DNA from 2 places in the Sphingomonas sp. SP4 genome. Region 1 is predicted to be linked to the other one. Evidence: predicted binding sites of a transcription regulator. Region 1 holds the regulator's gene; the other holds the start of a gene.
The links. The regulator LexA, encoded in region 1, represses DNA repair genes until DNA is damaged. The targets are predictions, from matches to a motif close to GTTCCNCNCTTGTTCT.
Positions count from the first base shown of each region.

Region 2: recA (recombinase RecA) is a predicted target of LexA. The motif match lies at 3,149-3,164, and genes of this name have one in related genera.

Region 1 covers NZ_JBZFLE010000001.1:745,661-750,483, forward strand. Annotated here, with positions in the region: gene gltX (glutamate--tRNA ligase) at 1-65, opposite strand, end outside; gene AC4GYV_RS03815 (ComEC/Rec2 family competence protein) at 95-2,233, shown strand; gene AC4GYV_RS03820 (VOC family protein) at 2,230-2,574, opposite strand; gene lexA (transcriptional repressor LexA) at 2,576-3,226, opposite strand; gene AC4GYV_RS03830 (peptidylprolyl isomerase) at 3,301-4,823, opposite strand, start outside.
Region 2 covers NZ_JBZFLE010000001.1:990,837-995,659, reverse strand. Annotated here, with positions in the region: gene AC4GYV_RS04960 (M24 family metallopeptidase) at 1-548, opposite strand, end outside; gene AC4GYV_RS04955 (multidrug effflux MFS transporter) at 704-1,969, shown strand; gene recA (recombinase RecA) at 1,971-3,050, opposite strand; gene AC4GYV_RS04945 (hypothetical protein) at 3,281-3,847, opposite strand; gene AC4GYV_RS04940 (very short patch repair endonuclease) at 4,022-4,441, opposite strand; gene AC4GYV_RS04935 (DNA cytosine methyltransferase) at 4,534-4,823, shown strand, end outside.

The DNA.
Region 1 (4,823 bases):
AGGAACCCGGTTGGCGACGGCGCGAACCTTGTGACGACGGGTCTCGACGAACTGCTTGCGCTCAAGCGCGCTTTCCTCTTCTCTCTATGCTGCAATGCAACGGACGAGCGCCCCTAACATAGCGGGTGCGCCTCTGCCACAGCGTGCTCGGAAGCTTTGGAAGGCGCGTTTTGCCGAGTGGAACGGGGAGCTCGAAGGGCTGCTCGAGGCGGAGCGCGCCCAGCTTCCGCCTTGGGTGGTCGTAGGCTTCGGCACCGGCATTGCGGCCTGGTTCACGATCGATGGCCAGAATGGCTGGCTCGCGTTTCTGTGCCTGGGCGCAGCGGTCTCGATCGCGGGATTTCTGTTCAAGGAAGGTCGAGCGGGCAGGGCGCTGGGCTGGTTCGCACTCGCGGCGACGATCGGATGCACGCTTGTTTGGGCGCGCGCCCTCTGGGTCGAGCAGCCGCGGCTCGGTAGGCCGGTCGTCGCGGAAGTAAGCGGAAAGGTGCAGTCCGTCGACCATCTGGCTGCGAAGCAAAGTACGCGCCTGCTGCTGAAGACGAACGATCCCGGGTTGCCGCCGCTGATTCGCGTCTCCGTTGACGATGACAAGCTGCCGCCGGGCGTTGCCCCCGGCGCTCAGATCCGAGCCCGAGCGCGGCTAGCGCCGCCGCCGCCCATGGCATTGCCCGGGACCTACGACTTCGCCCGCGACGCGTGGTTCAAGGGTATCGGAGCCGTCGGGAAAACACTCGGCGAGATCCAGGTAGATAGGCCGGCCGAGCCGCGAGGGCTCGACAAGGTCCGTACGAGCCTTCGAGAACATATCTTTGAACGGCTCCCGTCGAATGCGTCCGGGATCGCCATCGCGCTTGCTACGGGCGACCAGAATGCGGTGGACCAGGACGATGCCGAGGCAATGCGGCGGAGCGGCCTCACCCATCTTCTCTCCGTGAGCGGCCTCCACATCGCTGCCGCCGTCGCCTTTGCCATGTTCCTGAGTCTCAAGCTGCTTGCCTTGAGCGAGCGGTTGGCACTGCGGTTCAACCTCGTGCTGGTCTCCGCGGGCGTGGCCGCTGCGGCGGGCATCGGATACACGCTTCTCACCGGCGCGCAGGTGCCTACGGTACGAAGCTGCGTGGCGGCGCTGCTGATCCTCTTGGGCATCGCCCTCGGGCGGGAGGCGATCAGCATCAGGCTGATTGCCGCAGGTGCGTTGGTCGTCCTGACGTTCCGCCCCGAAGCACTTGCGGGTCCCAGCTTTCAGATGAGCTTCGCGGCCGTTACTGCAATCGTGGCGCTCCACTCCATCTCATGGTCTCGAAAATTGTTCGAGCGGCGGGAGGAGGGCATCCTTGCAGGCCTCACTCGCGCAACGCTTGCGACCGTCGCGACCGGCATAGCTGTCGAGCTGGCGCTGATCCCGATGGCCTTGTTCCATTTCCACCGCTCCGGCCTGTACGGCGTCGGGGCCAATATCGTCGCAATTCCGCTCACCACCTTCGTGATCATGCCGCTCGAAGCGGGAGCGCTGTTGCTCGATGTTGTGGGGTTGGGGAGGCCGCTCTGGTTCCTTACCGACATCGCGGTCGGTGCATTGCTTCGCCTCGCGCACATGGTGTCGTCCGCGAAGGGCGCCGTTGCCACGCTTCCATCCATGCCCGTCTGGGCATTCGGCCTGATGATCGCGGGCGGAATCTGGCTCTGTCTCTGGAATACGCGGCTGAGATTGTTCGGCATTGCGCCGTTTGTGATCGGGGCAATCGGCGCCGCGCTGGCCCCTGCGCCCGACATTCTGCTCACGGGTGACGGGCGGCATCTGGCGGTCGTCAGCGTGGACGGTACGCCGCTTATCCTGCGCGATCGAGCGGGCGATTACATCCGCGACCTGCTGGCCGAGGCATCAGGGTTCGACGGGGACGTCGATGACCTTGGTTCACGGTCCTTCAGCCATTGCTCGAAAGATGCCTGTGTCGCCTCGATCAGGAAGCCGCCCACCGAATGGCGCCTGCTTGCTACTCGCTCGGCCTATCAGATTGACTGGCAGGCGCTGACCACCGCCTGCTCAGCGGCAGACGTTGCCGTCTCTGATCGCCGCCTCCCGCGTGGGTGTACGCCAAGATGGCTCAAGCTGGACCGCGGAATGCTCTCGCGGACCGGGGGTCTAGCAGTCTACCTAGGCAAGGAGCCGCGCGTGGATAGCGTCGCCGAGCGCGTCGGCGCCCATCCGTGGGCTGAAAGCCGACGCTAGCGCTCGCTCCAGACCGCGAGTTCGCTTCCCGAGGGGTCGATGAAGTGGAAGCGGCGCCCACCAGGAAAGCTGAAAATCGGCTTTGCGATCACCCCGCCAGCCTTGCTGACGGCGTCGAACGCAGCGTCGAGGTCCTCGACCCGAATGACCGGTAGGAGTGATGATAACGCTTCCTCCGGATCGCCCTGCAAACCAACGTCCGTCGTCCCGTTGGTAGTCGCCGAGTAAGTCGGTCCGTAATCCGTAAACGTCCAGCCGAACGCCTTGGAGTAAAAAGCCCGCGTGAGTTCGTGCGCCGTCGCGCTGGGCAGCTCGACATAATCGATCCGAGCGTCAGCCATGTCAGTAACGCCGGATTAGGCCAGCCAGGCGGCCCTGGATCTGCACACGGCCTTCTTCATAGCGCTGCGGGTCGTAGCGGCTGTTGGCCGGGTCGAGCCGGATCATGCGACCTTCGCGGCGGTACGTCTTCAGGGTCGCTTCTTCATTGTCGATCAGCGCCACGACGATCTCGCCATCACGTGCCGTATCGACCTTCCGGATCAGGGCGAAATCACCGTCGAGAATGCCTTCCTCGACCATTGAATCTCCCGACACTTCGAGAGCGTAATGCTCGCCGGGACCGAGAAGCGCTGCTGGGACCGCAAAGCTCTCCGTGCCCTGCAAAGCCTCGATCGGCGTGCCGGCTGCAATCCGGCCATGCAGCGGGATCTCCATGGTGTCGTTTGCGGGCGCCGCGGTGACGGGCCGGATCGGCGTGACTGTAGCGCTTGGCGTGGTCTCCGGCAGCTTCACCACCTCCAGCGCCCGAGCGCGGTTGGGCAGGCGGCGAATGAACCCGCGCTCTTCCAGTGCGGAGATCAGGCGGTGCACGCCGGATTTAGACTTGAGGTCCAATGCTTCGCGCATCTCGTCGAAGCTGGGCGAAATTCCGCTCTCCTTCAGACGACTGTCGATGAAGAGCAGCAATTCACGCTGCTTGGCGGTGAGCATCGGCGGTCACTCCCCCGTAAGAACGAACGGAGAACGTGTAGGCAACAAACGAATCGCCGTCAAGCAGCGAACGATTAGTTGCTGCCGGTCACCAGCCGCGTCTTCAAAGCGTTAATCGCGCTGTCGTTGCGCTTCACCTTCACGTCGGCGCGGATCGCCGCCAGGAACTGGCGCGCATAATCTTCCGACGTTGCCTGCTGAAGCTCGGTCTGCATGCGCGCGATCAGCGCGGGCTGAAGCATCGCATTGCCTGGCGTGATCTTATTCACCTTCACGACGAAGAACCCGCGGGCCTGAGGATCGCCACCGACACGGCTCTTGCCCTGAGCGAGCGAGAAGAGAACCCGGAGTGGCGCCGGCACTTGGCCGCCCGCCTGCACGATCTGGATGCGCCGCGCCGCGACCGGCATCACTGGTGGCAGGGAAACGCCCGCCTGCTTTGCCGCATCCGCGAGCGACATTCCTTGAGATGCCTTCGCCGAGATGGCGTCAGCGGTCTTGCGAGCGCGCTCGAGTGCCTGGTCGTTGATCCAGTCCGTCGTCACCTGCTCGCGAATGCTCGCAAGCGGCGCGGGGGCCGCGGCGACGACCTGGGCCGGCGACACGAAGATGTAGCCGGCATTGTCAGGCATCGCGACGAGCTCGGGCGGATCGTTCGGTGCAATCTCGAAGCCGGTCTTCACGGCCGGAGCAAGATTGGCCGGAAGCTTGAAATTGGCGTCAGTCCGCGAGGTGCCATCGGCCTTGATCAGCGGCGTTGTCGTGACGGGCAGGTTCGAGCCTGCTGCCGCTTCGGCGAAATTGTGACCGTCGTCGACCGCATTCTGAAGCTTGTCGACAATGTCCTCGATCGCTGCCTTGTGCTTGTCTGCGTTGAGCTTGGTCGCGATTTCCGGGGTGGCCTGGGCGAGAGTCTTGCCGCCTTCGGCCTTTACCGACTCCACCTTCACCACGACCCAGCCGAAATCCGATTGGATGGGACCGACGACTGCTCCTGAAGCGGCGCCGAACACTGCCGCGGCAGTCTTGTCACCGGCAACCGAGGCATAGGCCTGCTTGGTCTGCGCATTGAGCGTAGTAACCGCAGCATTGCTGCCGGCAGGAGCCGCGGCTGCAGCCAGCGACTGTCCGCTCTTTGTGCGGCCCGCGATGGCGTTCGCAGTCGCCTGGTCCGGAACGGTGACCTGGCTCAGGTTCCGTGTCTCCTTGGCGCCATAGGTCGCTTGGTTCTTGTTGTAATAGGCTTCGATCTCCTGCGGAGTCGCGTCGGCACCAGCGACCTGCTCGGGGCCAATTGTCGCCATGCGGAGAACGCGCTGCTCCGGGATCATGTAGCGGTTGCGGTTCTGTGTGTAGAATTGCTGGAGCTGGGCATCCGTCGGTTTGAGGCCGACCTTGAACGGGTCGACGGGCACGGCGATGGCTTCACCCTCGCGGGCCTCCAGCATCATATTGGCGTAAGGCGTCGCCATTCCCACAGGTACACGGCCCTCTGCCGCCACGGGCGTTATCAGCAGACGCTGAAGCATGCCCGCGGAGATGATCTCGCGGACTTGCGCATCGGTCAGCCGCTGTCGGGCGAGGAACTGCTGATAGC
Region 2 (4,823 bases), 250 kb from region 1:
CCGGCATAGCGCAACGACGCGAGCATGATGTCGTTCGCAGCCTGCATCAGGACCAATTCGGTCGGCGATTTGATAAGCCGCTGCGCGCGCACCACCGGGTTGGCGCTGACGATCCTCACGCCGGGAATTTGCCTCTTCAACCGATCCTCGATGAAGAAGCGGTTGGTCTCCTCGAAGCTGACGGGCTCGTTTGCGACGCCGCGCTCCTTCAAGAAATCCGCGATGAGCTTCAGTGGCTCCTCGTCCTCCTGCCAGGTGCGGACTTCGGCGGGGACTTTGAGGCTTTCCTTGACGCTCGGCGATTCGAAGAAGGGCGTGACGATGATCGGTTCGCCATGGGCCGGCACCACGACCCCTGTCAGTCGCTCGCTCCGCCACCATTGAACGCCCGTGAGATAGTCTAGGCTCGGGCCGGACTCGACGATGATCGAGCCAATGCCGTTGCGCTGCATCAACTCTTGCGCCCGCCGCAGCCTGCCGATGCGTTCTGCACTTGAGATCGGCGGCGGGACCGGGATCTTCGGAAGCTCAGCCGCCGCCTGAGCCATCACCCGCTCCAATGGAAGGGTTAACGTGGCTGCCAACGAACCGGCACCCTGAAGGAAGCGGCGGCGGCTAATGGGGGCGTGAATCATCGAATAGGTTCCTGAGTTCGAGGCCACTGTTGCACGCCAAGCCTGCATGGGCCAGCAGGCGCGCTCCCATGTTCGAATCGGCCTTTCAGGAGGGCGTGAAGCGCCCCGGCACAAGAGAGATGACGGCGATGCTCGCCGGCCTCATGGCGCTCAACGCCTTCGCCATCGACGCGATGATCCCTGCCCTGCCCGACATAGGACGGTCGCTGAACGTCGCCCAGGAGAACGATCGCCAATGGGTGGTGATCGCTTACTTCCTCGGCTTCGCGTCCACGCAGCTCTTATGGGGGCCACTTTCTGACCGCTTCGGCCGCAAGCCAATCCTTGCTTGCGGCGTCGGTCTCTACGGGGTCTTTGCGCTCCTATGCGCATTCGCAGGAAGCTTCCCGCTGCTGATTGCAGGACGCGCTGCAATGGGGGCATCGGCAGCGGTCACCCGAGTGCTGGTCATCGCCATGGTGCGCGACCTGTTCGAGGCAGAAGCCATGGCTCGCGTCATGAGCCTCGTCTTCATGGTCTTCATGCTGGTGCCGGTACTGGCGCCCAATCTCGGCCAGCTAATTCTGCTGTTCGCTCCTTGGCGGGCAATCTTCGTCGTGCTTGCGATCTATGCGATGCTGATGCTCGCATGGTCGTGGAACCGCCTGCCGGAAACCCTTCATCCCGAATTCCGGCGCGGCCTCGATTGGCGGGAGCTCAGCGGTGCTGTCGTCGAAACCATCCGTGACCGGCAGTCGCGCGGCTACACGCTGGCGCTGACGATCAGCTTCTCGGCACTGATCGCCTACATTTCATCGATCCAGCAGATCGTATTCGACGACTTTCACCAGGGCCGGCACATCGGCTTGGTCTTCGCATCGATCGCGGCGCCGATGGGGCTTGCTTCCTATCTCAACTCACGTGTCGTCGAGCGCTTCGGATTGAGGCGCGTCGGCCATACCGCGGCTGCAGCATTTGCGGTCGTCACCGCGATCCACGCCGCCATCGCGCTTGGCGGGCACGAGAGCCTGACCACCTTCATCATCATGCAGGGCCTGACCATGGCCTGCTTCGCCTTCACCTCGTCCAACCTTGGCACCCTGGCGATGGAGCATATGGCGCCGATCGCAGGCACCGCGTCGTCGGTTCAGGGCGTCGTGAGCACGATTGGGGCGTCGCTCATCGGCTTCGTCATCGGGCAGCAATTCAACGGCACCGTCACACCCTTCGTGATCGGCACGGCGCTGTGCGCTTCAGGAGGCTTCCTGATGATCGCGCTGACCGAACCAAAACGGCTCTTCGCGAAGATCCAGTCCCGCGAAGAGCCGCCCTGTATTCCTGAGGATCTCGGCTGACTTATTCGCCCAGGTCGTCGTCCGCGCCGGGGCCGACCATCAGCGCTTCGCCGACCTCTTCGGTCTTGCCGCGGATCGCATTTTCGATCCGCTGCGCGATTTCGGGATTTTCCTTCAGATAGACCTTGGCGTTCTCGCGGCCCTGACCGATGCGGATGCTGTCGTAGCTGAACCAGGCGCCAGACTTCTCGATCAGTCCAGCCTTCACGCCGAGGTCGAGAATCTCGCCGACCTTTGACACGCCTTCGCCGTACATGATGTCGAATTCGACCTGCTTGAACGGCGGCGCGACCTTGTTCTTCACGACCTTCACGCGGGTCGCGTTGCCGACGATATCGTCGCGGTCCTTGATCTGGCCGGTGCGGCGAATGTCGAGACGCACCGAAGCGTAGAACTTCAGCGCGTTGCCGCCCGTCGTCGTCTCCGGGTTACCGTACATGACGCCGATCTTCATGCGGACCTGGTTGATGAAGATCACCATGGTCTGCGAGCGGCTGATCGAGCCGGTGAGCTTGCGCAGCGCCTGGCTCATCAGTCGGGCCTGGAGGCCGACGTGGCTGTCACCCATCTCGCCCTCGATCTCGGCGCGCGGAACCAGCGCAGCGACCGAGTCCACCACCAGCACGTCGATGGCGTTGGAACGAACGAGCGTGTCGACGATCTCGAGCGCCTGCTCGCCGGTGTCCGGCTGCGACACAATCAACTCGTCGATGTCGACGCCCAGCTTCTTGGCATAGACCGGGTCGAGCGCATGCTCGGCGTCGACGAAAGCCGCCGTGCCGCCGTTCTTCTGCGCCTCGGCGATGGCATGCAGCGCCAGCGTCGTCTTGCCCGAGCTTTCCGGCCCGTAAATCTCGACGATGCGGCCGCGCGGCAGGCCGCCGACGCCGAGCGCGATGTCCAGCCCGAGGCTGCCGGTCGAGATCGTCTCGATCTCAATCTTCTCACGGCTGCCCAGCTTCATTGCCGAGCCCTTGCCGAACGCACGATCAATCTGGGCAAGCGCCGCTTCAAGCGCCTTTTGCCGGTCCATTCCTGCAGATGCCATTTCGCTACCGATGACTTTCAACTGGGCTGCCATGTCCCCTGTCTCCCTCGTCTTTGCAAGCGATCATTCGCCAAATCACCAGCGGCCAAGCTTCCGCCTTCGATAACCTTGCGTATCCTATTTGTTCACATGGAACAAGAGGAGAACATTTTTGGAGCCACCGAGCGCAGCGCAGCCGACGCGAAGCGGCGCCGAAGCAGGGCGTAGAGATGGCGAAGGCCGGCCAGCCTGCCGCGAAGCGGACAGGACTGACGTCATGCGATTCACTCGCATGACGGCCCCTCCTCTCCAACAATCTTCACGAAGTTGACGGCATCAATCGTGGCGCGGGTTCCAGACAAGGCTGCCTCATCCTCGAGATCGCCGACATGCCAGTCGAGCGCGCCCACCGACTCGTCGGGATCGGGGCCTTCATTTTCGCATCCGGGCACGATCAGCGGATGCGCGATCTTGGGGATTTCCGCAAAGCGGTGCGGGCGGCGGAAGCGCAACAGGAACATGGTCAGCCGCTCGTCATAATGACGATATTCGCCGACCTGCTCGCCCTGGTAGAAGATGGGCCGGGCAACGCCGTTGATCGCCCGCGACCAGGCCTCGTCCTCCACCATGCGCAGCGAACAATCGAGCGCCGCGTCCCAGGCACGGCGAAAGGCGGCGGCGGACGGGCGGTTGTAGAGCTGATAGGCGGACTCGCGGCTCAAGCCGACCGAGCGGCAGGCGTGCGTCACGCACCCGCACGCTGCCAGCGCTTTGAGGAAGGCTTCCTGCCGTTCGACGGTCCAGCCGTCATGGCGAGGCCTGCGAGCGGGGAGGTTTGGGGGTGCTGTCATTGTCGTCCTTCTGCTCAGGGCGACAGACCAGCTATCTCAAGCAGTGGGTGTAGGACAGATATTTCGAGCGCCCAAGCATAAGGGAGCGGTTGCGAGAGCAATCGTGAGCTTATGTCGAAGAGAGCGCGAGAGCCGGCCGACTGGTGCGAAGCGACCGGATCGACGTCACGGGATTTACTCCCGTGACGGATTGGCCAGAACTGCGTCTCTGATTTTCAATCTCACAGCGTCGTCGCTGGTCATCTCACACTCCCACAGCACAGCGACCTTCCAACCTAACTCGCGCAGCATCGCCATGGACTGGATATCTCTCGTGCGCGTTCGCTGGATCTTGGGACCCCAGTACTCTGTATTTGATTTTGGCCCCTTTCCGCCGCGCTTGCAGCCGTGACCGTGCCAAAAACATCCGTGAACGAAAATGGCGAGACCGTGCCGAGGAAAGACTAGGTCGGGGCGACCCGGCAAATCCTTTCTATGGAGTCTGAACCGTAAGCCCATCGCGTGTGCGATGCGCCGCGCGCGCATCTCGGGTTTGGTGTTCTTCGAGCGGATCGCGCTCATATTCGCAGAGCGACTGGCGGAGACGTCGTTCAATGTGAGTCCTTCGAGCCACAGTCGATGAACATCTGTCCGAACCGGATCGAAAGGTTATCCACAATGTTCTTCATATGTTCTAAGGCAGGTCTATGGCTAGTCAGCACACGCTTTGGCTAAACATCCGCAAGGGATTGGCCGCGATGAGCACGAAAACAGTCATTGATCTCTTTTGTGGCGCTGGGGGCCTGAGCGAAGGATTCCGCCAAGCGGGTTATCACGTTCTTGCTGGAAATGATCTCTTTGAAGCTGCTGGCGAAACGTACGCGGCAACGCATCGTGAAGCCAAATTTCTTCCCAATCCTATCGGCGATTACACTGCAGACGATTTTTTGAAAGCCGCGGGTCTGAAGGCAGGTGAACTCGATGTCTTGGTGGGGGG